3 regions of the Paenibacillus sp. FSL R10-2736 genome follow, and region 3 is predicted to be linked to each of the others. Evidence: riboswitches for the same ligand, from Rfam matches in the RefSeq annotation. Region 3 holds a riboswitch; each other region holds the start of a gene.

Region 1 (3,275 bases), on a different contig from region 3:
GGAAATGCCCCAAATGGTTGGTCGCGAACTGCGCTTCGTACCCGCGGCTGTCGCGGGCCAGCGGCGAGGCCATGATGCCTGCGCTGTGAATCAGCATATGCAGCGGCCGGCCGGAGTCCAGGAACCGCTGCGCGAAGGCATCCACAGATGCCGGGTCCAGCAAATCCAGCGCCTCCAGCTCGACACCGGGAATCCCGGCAAGGGCAAGCCGGGCCTTCTCCGGTGTCCGAACGGGAACTATCACAGTGGCCCCCGCGGCAGCCAGGACACGTGTGGTCTCCAGGCCCAGGCCGGAGTAGCCGCCGGTCACGACCGCTATTTTACCGCTCAGATTATGGCCTTGGATTACTTGCTCTGCCGTAGTGTCCGGACCATATCCGGAAAGAATCGGTTGCTGCTTAGCTTTCGCGTTATATAACCCGCTGTTCGTCTCTTGATTCATCCCAGTATTCATTCCTCGTTCCTCCTCTGTTCCATTTCCGCGATGAACCTGCCGTCCTTAAGCTCCCGGAAGTTCTTCAGCTTGTATTGCATAAGCTCCAGTGCCGCCGTAAGTTCCGTGAGCTGCTCTTCAATCAACGTTTTATGCCCGTCCAGCACACTGTAGCATTCCTCGTAGTCCTCTTCCGCTGAAGCCCGGATATATTCTTGAATGGTGCGCAGCGGCATATGGGTTCTTTTGAGAATAGCGACGAAGTGCACCCTGTCCAGCTCACGCCTGCTGTATGCCCGCTGGCCGTTCTCCTTGCGGCTTGCCGGGGGGAGCAGCTTGATTTTCTCATAATAGCGGATGGTATCCTGGCTGAGTCCTGTCCGCTCTGCTACCTCGGCAATCGTAAAAGCAGTCTCCATTTGCTGCCGGCCTCCTTCTTAGTCTGGCTTTCAGGCTTGGTACTTTATTGACAGTCTGCCCTTACAGAATCAAATGATAATCCCTGGAGTATGGTCCAAGTCAAGCGTTCGGGAAACGGGGGATTAGGCCCTCCGGGATGTATCGTTTGCAGGGCTAGAACGGAAGCATTTTCGTAGAATCAGGCTCTAATTCAGGGGCAATTTGTAAACCGCCATAATTACCCTAATAACACAATCACGAATCTATTTGCCTTACGGGTAACGCATACAATAACATCGATCTCCCATTATCTCCCGATTACTCACTAATACACCATTTTTCAAAAATCCATTATTGACGGTATTTCCGTCTAACGCATTAATATTTCCGGAGTTCTCCTGCCGCTGCCTCTCAAAAATAAAAAACGGCGATTGAGCGAGATAAACGGATGATAATCGGCCACATATATGGTTTTAGTCTCCAATATTCCTCGCAAAGCAGCAATTTATTGCAAATCCGGCGCAGAAGCACTCTTTTCCATTTTTACAAAGACAACCCTGAAAGGGTATGATTCGTGTTGAAAGTTACCAGTGAAAATGTGAATGCACGCTGAATTTCCGCTAAGCGGAAAACGGGGGAACCATCAGGCCACAGGCCTACTTGGGGTGAATCCGAAGGAGACTTCAATTACGCAGTCTCAAAAGGTAGGGCGACTCTCACCGTCCGAATCCGACAGCTAACCCCGTAAGCGTAAAGAGAGAGATCTTGATCCGCCACGATTTTGCCCCAGGCTTCTTACGCCTGCAACAAAACCGCAGCAGAGGTCCTCCTCTGTCTGCGGTTTTTTGCGCACTTATTCCGGCGGATCAGCATTTCGGCAAACCAATCAGCTACATATCCAAACTATAAATCGCCCACATTCAGGAAGGAACGTGTCCACATGCCAGACCCATTATCGTCCGAAGCAGCTGCCGCTGCCGGATTCACCGGCTATATTGAACAATACAGCGGAACCATCTATGCGCTAAGCTGTCTGCTGCTGGAGAAGGGCGCCCGCGCCGATCAAGCCACAACTGCCACATTCGCGGCACTCTATGAGCCGTGGCTGAAGGGCAGCATCCCATCGGACTTCTCCCTTGCCGCCTACAGGGAATGCATCCGGCAATGCTCGCTGGTTGCTCAAGACCGCGGCCGCTGCTCTTCTGCCCTGCTCACCTGGGAGGATCAGATCGCCAGCGCCTTATGGTACGGCATCCAGCTGCCGCTGCCCGAGATCAGCCTCATCCTGCAGCGAAGCGTCCCTGAGCTGAAAGCGCAGCTCAGAGGGATTCGCGAACAGATGGCTGCTGCGCGGCCAGCTGTCCCGCGTCCGTCGGCGGGATAGGGAGCTGCTGGGTGGGGTCTGACTTATTAAGGCCAGAATGATTACAGTAGCTTGGTTATGGTAGATCGTGGATTCATTTTGGTGGATTGATTAGGATCAATGTGGTTAAGGACGTGTGTTTGCTCCTGCATCAATAGCTTTAATCATGCCACTGCGATCCATGCGGACTGTAGATCCGTTATTTCGCCCAATCAGGCGAATCAGCGATCCATGCGGACTCAGAGGACCTTAACTAACCAGTTTCGCCTCATTTTGAGCTCCCTTGAACAATATAAGCGCTCCTGAGTCCGCAACAGGCAAAAAAGCAGACTTTTTCACAAAATAAGGTCCTCTCAGTCCGCGTAGCAAGCGCTGCATAGAGTAAATCCGCAGACGTCGTACATATTAATAAAAGCCGTAGCATCCGCCACGGCTCTCCATTTGCTATGCTATCCGTTCCAGTGCCAGAAATCAGCGCTTGCCCTTGCCGCCCTTGGCGAACCGCCAAAAAGCCATGCAGCATCCGAGCAGCCCGACGCCCAGCAAGATGGTCTGCAGTGCTCCCAGCCAGGTCGATTTGTCTGACGGGATCAGGCTGCTGATAATGATCAGCAGGATGGAGAGCACGACCAGCACGGGGGTCTGTCTACTTTTTTTCACAAAAAATCACCACTCCTAATTACTAATATTACTAAGGTACACTATCTGCTGGGTTTTAACCAGTTTGGGGTGGTTTGTACTCACTCTATAGAACAGCATTATTCATAAGCCCGTTTCGCGATCAATCATCCGATGCATATTCAATCCACTTATAGATATCATTGAAATCATCCAGATAGCTCACTACCACACTGTTCAGCTCCAGATCATCACTTAGCTTCTGCTGCTTAATCGTTCTAAATCCATCTAACATAATATCCGCCCGCTTCACAAAAGTCTATCTGTTTAGATACGAGGATTAACAATAACATTGCTAATCGGTTTTATTGTAGATATAATGTGTCTGTAATAACTATCTGGTGAAATTAAAGGAGATCGGGCTATGACGGAGTTCTGGGAAGCAAGCTTCATAGAAAAACA
Region 2 (3,275 bases), on a different contig from region 3:
GTGGAGATGGAGCATCTGGATACAGAGACAATTGACGAAATCCGCCGCAGCTTTGCCGGTGCCGGACTGCGTGCTGATTATGATCTGGAAATTGATTTTCCGACAGATCTTCCTTATGATGTATTCCGTCCGGGGGATGCTTTTGACAGCAAACAGATTCTGCTTCTGGACCGTCATGATAAGCTGCGGGAGATCTCAGAGGTATCGGATATTGTACGCTCAATCAGCGGGATTCACCGAGGCAGATACCATCTCTATTTCCCGCAGGACAGGCTGCAGAAAGCCCTTCCACAGCTGCCGCCCTCCATCGCAGATATTTTTGCAAAATAACCTAAAATACTTGTAATTCATCATAGAAATGAAGGCGGAAAGGATGAAATATAATGCAGTTATTCGACACACATACCCATTTGGATGCTCCGCAATTCGACGAGGACCGCGAGGAGGTAATCGCCCGGGCGCTGGAGTCCGGAGTCAGTAAAATGATCAATATCGGCTTCAACCGGGAGACGATTCCGACAACGATGGAGCTCGCAGAGAAATATGATTATATTTATGCAGCGGTGGGCTGGCATCCACAGGATGCATTCAGTATGAAGGAGGGCGACCTCGAATGGATCGCTTCGCTTTGCAGTCATCCCAAGGTAGTGGCCATCGGTGAGATCGGACTTGACTATTATTGGGACACCTCTCCTAAGGATGTGCAGCATGAGGTATTCCGCAAGCAAATTGGCCTGGCACGTGAACTGAAGATGCCCATCTGTATCCATAACCGCGATGCCCACGAGGATGTAATCCGGATTCTGCGGGAGGAAAAAGCGGGTGAGGTTGGAGGGGTGATGCATTCGTTCTCCGGCAGCTGGGAAAGCGCCAAAATGTGTCTGGATCTCGGCTTCCATTTGTCCTTCGGCGGACCGATTACGTTTAAGAATGCCAGGGTGCCCAAAGAGGTGCTCGCCCAGACTCCTCTGGACCGGCTGCTGATCGAAACGGACTCCCCATATTTGACTCCGCACCCCTTCCGCGGCAAGCGGAATGAGACCGCACACGTAAGACTGGTAGCGGAGGCAGCTGCGGCAATAAAAGGGATTGATTTACAGGAATTGGCGGAAATTACGTATGCGAACGCACTGGAACGATTTGGAATTGTCTGAAAACGGGAGAAAAAGCGGTGAAAAATGAAGTATAGCCGATATATTAAACTTTTATAGTCTAAAAACGGCTGAATATTACAATATTTTAATCATTTTTTTACGTAAACGTGGTTGAATCGTCCTTTACAACATGCATCAAAACAGGATATCATCTTTTCAGTGCAGTGAGCTGTTGTTACTGTGACAGTCACTATTTCATGGATCGTCTCGCTGAGTCTCCGTATGGAGAACGGGGGAACCAATAAATGCCCTGCCGCATGCCCGTACATAGAGTACAACACAGAATTGCCGCAGAATTTATTTGATTTCTTCACGTGGTCTTTGGGGTGAATTTGAGGGCAACCGCCGTGAGCGGGTGACCTGAGATAGGGCGTCTCTCTTATGCCCGAACCCGACAGCTAACCCCGTAAGCGCAAGTAAGAGAGGAAACCTCGTGCATAAACATTCCCGCGTATTCGACACCGGAGAAGCCACGAAAGAGTCCTCTGTGAACTCTTTTTTGGGCTTTTTTTTGTTTTGAATAATGCGGATGTTCCCGGCATACTGTTATATAACAGATATCCGGAGTAGCTATGCCGAGCAGGCGATCCATGAGCAGGAAACGCTGGAGCAATGCGGGCGTATCCTGTTGCAATCTCAAACCTAGTTTCGTCAGAAATGATGCAGTCACCTTGATATAACTTGGACGACGGGGCTATGTAAGGAGGATGGAGAGAGTGGGCGTATTCCAACCAGAGGTATCCCATGATTCGCAATCATCCAGCAGGTCTTTCGCATTACGGTTGAAGCAAGTGAATCCTCGCGTACTTTCACTTGCAGGTGTGATATCGATTGTTATCGCACTGTTAATTCTGCTGTACGTACACGGTCAGAGTAATAAAGAAATTATTTTAGTTATAGACGGACAGGTACAGACACTGGAGACGCGGGAAGCGCTGCTCAGTGATGTGCTGGCAAAGGAACAAATTTCGCTGCAGCCGTATGATGAGCTATCTATTGGCCTTAGTGATGAAATACAAGACGGCGACCGTGTCGTAATCACCCGTGCGCAGAAGCTTATGCTTACTGCAGACGGTGCAACCAAGACCATATACACCACCGAGGATTCGCTCGGAGATGCCATTACCAAGCTGGGTTACAGCCTGGAGGGCAATGACAAGATTTTCCCTTCGCTTGATACCGCAGTCACACCCGACATGGAAGTCAAGATTGTCCGTATTACCAAGCAGACCGTACAGCGGACAGTAAACTTGCCTTTTAAGGTCATCAAAACCGCAGACCCCTCTCTGTATAAGGGAGACGTAAGAGTTGCACAGGCAGGCAAGCCGGGCGCGATCATCCAGCATATCGAGAAGATATATCAGGATGGGGAGCTAGTCTCCATGAATATGGTCGGCAAGGAAGTTCAGACGGTAACCAAAGATAAGGTTATTGCTGTCGGTACCAAAGCGGTTCCGAAGCCTGTTGTAGCTGCAGCAACTACATCCAAAGCAACTACATCCAAAGCAACTACAACCTCCAAATCATCCAAAGTCAGCGCAAAGAGCAACAACGTCACGAGCAAGGCAGGCGTAGATTTTGAATACAAAAAAATGATCAAAAACGTATCCATGACGGCGTATTCCTCGGAAGAACCGGGAATTGGAACACGTACCGCCTCCGGCACACGCGTAACGGAAGGCCGCACTATTGCAGTGGATCCGAATGTAATACCAATTGGCTGGTGGGTGTACATTGAGGGATTAGGGTTTCGCCGAGCAGAGGATACCGGCGGTGCCATTAAAGGCAACAAGGTAGATGTTTACTACGATTCACTGAGCCATGCCCGTAATTTCGGCCGGAAGTCGCGGACCATCTATGTGATTGGACCTGTGAAGCCGGAGCTTAACTAAGCGGCAAGTCTTTTGCAAATTAGCGGTTTATAAGATATAGTGGGGGTAGCACTTACGGAATTTAGAGAGCTGCCGCTCATCACTTATACATCCTTTAGCCAAAAAGAAGGGGAGCGAATCCTCTTCTTTTTGCGTTTTAGAGTAAGGGAGTAAATTATTTATGATTAAAGAATTAATTGTCGTCGAAGGTAAAAGCGATACCGTGGCCGTTAAGCGGGCCGTAGAAGCG
Region 3 (3,275 bases):
GCCAGCTGGACAATCTCCGCATTCGCTCTCCCTTTCGCCAGCTCAGCTTCCGCCGTGGCCAGTCCGCGCTTGGTCGTTGTCGCTGCCTCGGCTTCCGCCTCAAGAATCTGCCGCTGCTTGGCGGCTTCCGCTCTCATGACCGTAGCCTGGTTCTCCGCCTGGGCAGGCTTGATCACCGTTGCCTCCAGCTCCCGCTGTCTCAGCTCGACTTCAATTTCCCGGACTGTGCGGTTGGCCTCCGCTTCCATCTGCGTGATTTTGACCTGTTCGGTAACGAGCGATTGCTTAATTTTGTTCTGCTGCAATTCATACGCAAGATCCGCCTGTGCCTTCTTCACTTCTGTCTCCAGCTTGAAATCCGCCTGCTTGATGTTCAGTTCCTTCTCAAACAGGGATTCCTTCGCGCGGGCGGCGGTTCCCGCTTCAATGGTGGCCTGATGCGCATTGGCTTTGGCAATGGAGGATTCCTTCTCCGCCTCGGCCTGCTTGATCTGAATGTCGCGTTCCGCTTCCGCCTTGGCAATGCTGGCATCGCGGCGGATGCGCTCAATTTCCGGAACCCCCATATTGTCGATATACCCTTTGTCATCCGTAATTTTCTTGATGGTGAAGCTGACGACCTCAAGCCCCATCTTGTCGAGGTCCTCCGAGCAGGTCTCCCTCATCTTGCTGTTGATTTCATCAGGCGTCTTGAGGATGGATTCCACCGTCAATTGCCCGATCAAGCCGCGCAGGTGGCCCTCCACCGAATGCAGGATAATCGTCTCGCGGTCTTCTTCCGGCCGGTCGATGAACTGCTCACTGGCCGTCAGAATAGCGGTGGGATCGCTTTTGATTTTTATCTGGGCGACCGCCTCCAGGTTGAGCTTGATGCCCTGCCGGGAGAACATCGCCTGCGCCGGAATGACATCGAAGCTCATCAGCATCATCGAGATGGTCTTATTGTTCTGGAAGCCGGGGATGACGAACGTACCGCCGCCCTGCACCACTCTTTTACCGCCGAGACCGTATACAATCATCGCCTGATTGGGCGGGACTTTTTTATAAGCGGTCACGATACTGAACAAAGCCAGCAGAATAACAACAACAATGCCCGAGATTAAATAAAGAATAACCATTTGGTCCGACACTCCCCGTCATTTATAATTCTCCGAATTCCCTCTCGAAGAGGGTTACTTCCGCCATTCCCTTATCCACCTTCAAAATAATCACCCTGTCGCCCCTCACAAGCTGCTGGCCGCTTGCTGCCCTCACTCCAATGGAGCGCATCGTTCCGTGCAGCACATATTTCATTTCCCCGGCTGTCCCATCCGCTGCAGGCACACTGATGTATCCAAGCTGCCCTGCCTGCTCATAATCCAATTCATTCATGCTGCTGTCATACCGGGTCATCACCCGGGCCAGCACTGCATACATCAGACACCCTGTCAGCAAGGCAATCATGGTACAGATCAGCACTACTGCAAGCACGCTCATTCCGCTGAAGCGGATAAGCACATAACCAGAGCCGCCCCAGACTGTGACAAACACCATCAGCGGGAGTATAGGCACAAAGCCCGGACCCCCGGCGTCACCGCCCCCCGCATGCAGATGACCCGCCAGGCCATGCCCGTGAAGTCCGCCGCTTAGGAGTAGGAGCAGTCCGACCCAGAAGCACACGATAAATATAGTTAAGATAACGATCACCTCCTTAGGCAGTTCAGATCACATTATAAAGATACTTTTTACGTTGTTATATGAATTGTTATTCTTGATTCAGACCGTCTTCCCCCACTGCCTGCACAGCAAAAAGACCACAGCAGCAGCAGGGCTCTCCGTGGTCGGTTAATCGATCATGGCGCTCATCCTCTCTCTTCGAGGCTTACGGGGTTAGCTGACGGATTCGGGCAGCGAGATTGCCCTACCTTGCCGGAGCACCGTTACAGCATGCAGCAAGGATTCACCCCAGGTGAGCGGCCGCTATCTGAGCAAAAGCCGTAATCACCGTTGGTTCCCCCGTTCCCATTACTGGAATTCAGCCATTTGAGAACAGTTAAATTTCATTCGGTTGTTGATTTGAATCTTACGCCTGCAGCCATTTAATGTAAAACGCTGCGGTTGACAAAAGAAGCCAAAAATGCCGTCCCTGCATGAATGAAGGCGTATTCTTTGCTTTCGTTCTTAAGCGGCCGATGATTTACTCCTTCTTGCTCCGTTTCTCTGGAGCAGTGCTGTTACATAGCAAAGAGGCTGTCTAGTAAGCAGTGAATCTGCTTACTAGACAGCCCCGGCCGGCAAATATTATCAATACAGTATAATTTCTTTATCGTTTCTGTGCTTCCAGCTCCCGCGTAAGCTCCAGCGCTTCAATACCGGCCAGCAGTACTATGCCAATTCCGTGAGTATCGTTGAGCTGCCAGGTGAGCTGCTCCTTGTAATAGAGCTTATTGAAGGAGTAGCCTGATCCCCGGCAGACGCCGTAGACATTCCCCTGCTTGTCGATGCAGTATTCGGCAAGGGCGTGCCAGCCGCGTATTGCTGCAGCGGCGTAGGGGTGCGGCTTGAGCAGCCAGCCTCTGCGCGCCCCTCTAGCGAATGCATACACGAACATTGAAGAGCAGGATGCCTCCGCATAGGATTCGGCATCCGTCAGAACTTGATGCCATAACCCTGCTGCATCCTGTAGCCGCAGATACCCTTCACACAGCTCCCGGAAATAATCCAGCAGCTCCGGCTGCTGCGGGTGCTGCTCCGGCAGAATCTCCAGCAGCTCGGTCAGTGAGAACAGCACCCAGCCGTTGCCTCTGCCCCAATGCACACCGTTCGGCTTGCCGAATTTATAGTCATAGACATGGTGCATAATGCCAAGCTCCGGCTGGAACAGCCGCGCGCGGTAATGCAGAAACTGGGCCACTGCGTCATCCAGATATTCAGCATTGCCGGTTAGCTGATAGTACCGGACCAGAAAAGGGGTGCTCATATACAAATCATCACACCACATCGTTCCCTGCATGAAGTCGGTCGTGCCCCGGGTGCGGTAAAGCGCACCCGCCTCGTCACGGGACTGTGTCCCGTGAATGTAACGGGCAATATATTCTGCCGCCCCGGCTGCTCCAGGCAGCGGCTGCACGCTGTGCGCTGCCAGCATCGCCGCACCGAATGAGCCGCAATCATCCAGGGAGTCGATTAGCGCCAGCTGCTGATTAATTCCCGGAGCGCCGTAACGGCCCGTGTCCCAGAGTGCATATTCATGAAGCCGTGTGCACTGCTCAATATGGCCTCTGGAATAAGCGGTG

Evidence for each region. A riboswitch is a leader RNA that binds a small molecule or an ion and turns the genes downstream of it on or off. The one in region 3 is predicted to bind cyclic di-AMP.
Region 1: it holds a riboswitch for cyclic di-AMP, as region 3 does, so the genes downstream of both, NSQ73_RS33080 (hypothetical protein) here and NSQ73_RS23560 (hypothetical protein) in region 3, are expected to answer to the same signal.
Region 2: it holds a riboswitch for cyclic di-AMP, as region 3 does, so the genes downstream of both, NSQ73_RS30335 (3D domain-containing protein) here and NSQ73_RS23560 (hypothetical protein) in region 3, are expected to answer to the same signal.

Annotation. Positions count from the first base shown of each region.
Region 1 is NZ_JBBOBN010000002.1:1,138,887-1,142,161, reverse strand. It holds gene NSQ73_RS33090 (oxidoreductase) at 1-454, opposite strand, end outside; gene NSQ73_RS33085 (MerR family transcriptional regulator) at 451-852, opposite strand; cyclic di-AMP (ydaO/yuaA leader) riboswitch at 1,430-1,597, shown strand; gene NSQ73_RS33080 (hypothetical protein) at 1,773-2,216, shown strand; gene NSQ73_RS33075 (hypothetical protein) at 2,667-2,855, opposite strand; gene NSQ73_RS33070 (hypothetical protein) at 2,977-3,108, opposite strand; gene NSQ73_RS33065 (class I SAM-dependent methyltransferase) at 3,238-3,275, shown strand, end outside.
Region 2 is NZ_JBBOBN010000002.1:506,420-509,694, forward strand. It holds gene NSQ73_RS30325 (HD domain-containing protein) at 1-330, shown strand, start outside; gene NSQ73_RS30330 (TatD family hydrolase) at 384-1,154, shown strand; cyclic di-AMP (ydaO/yuaA leader) riboswitch at 1,353-1,582, shown strand; gene NSQ73_RS30335 (3D domain-containing protein) at 1,871-3,046, shown strand; gene rnmV (ribonuclease M5) at 3,207-3,275, shown strand, end outside.
Region 3 is NZ_JBBOBN010000001.1:5,504,048-5,507,322, forward strand. It holds gene NSQ73_RS23555 (flotillin family protein) at 1-1,118, opposite strand, end outside; gene NSQ73_RS23560 (hypothetical protein) at 1,141-1,686, opposite strand; cyclic di-AMP (ydaO/yuaA leader) riboswitch at 1,844-2,030, opposite strand; gene NSQ73_RS23565 (glycoside hydrolase family 88/105 protein) at 2,303-3,275, opposite strand, start outside.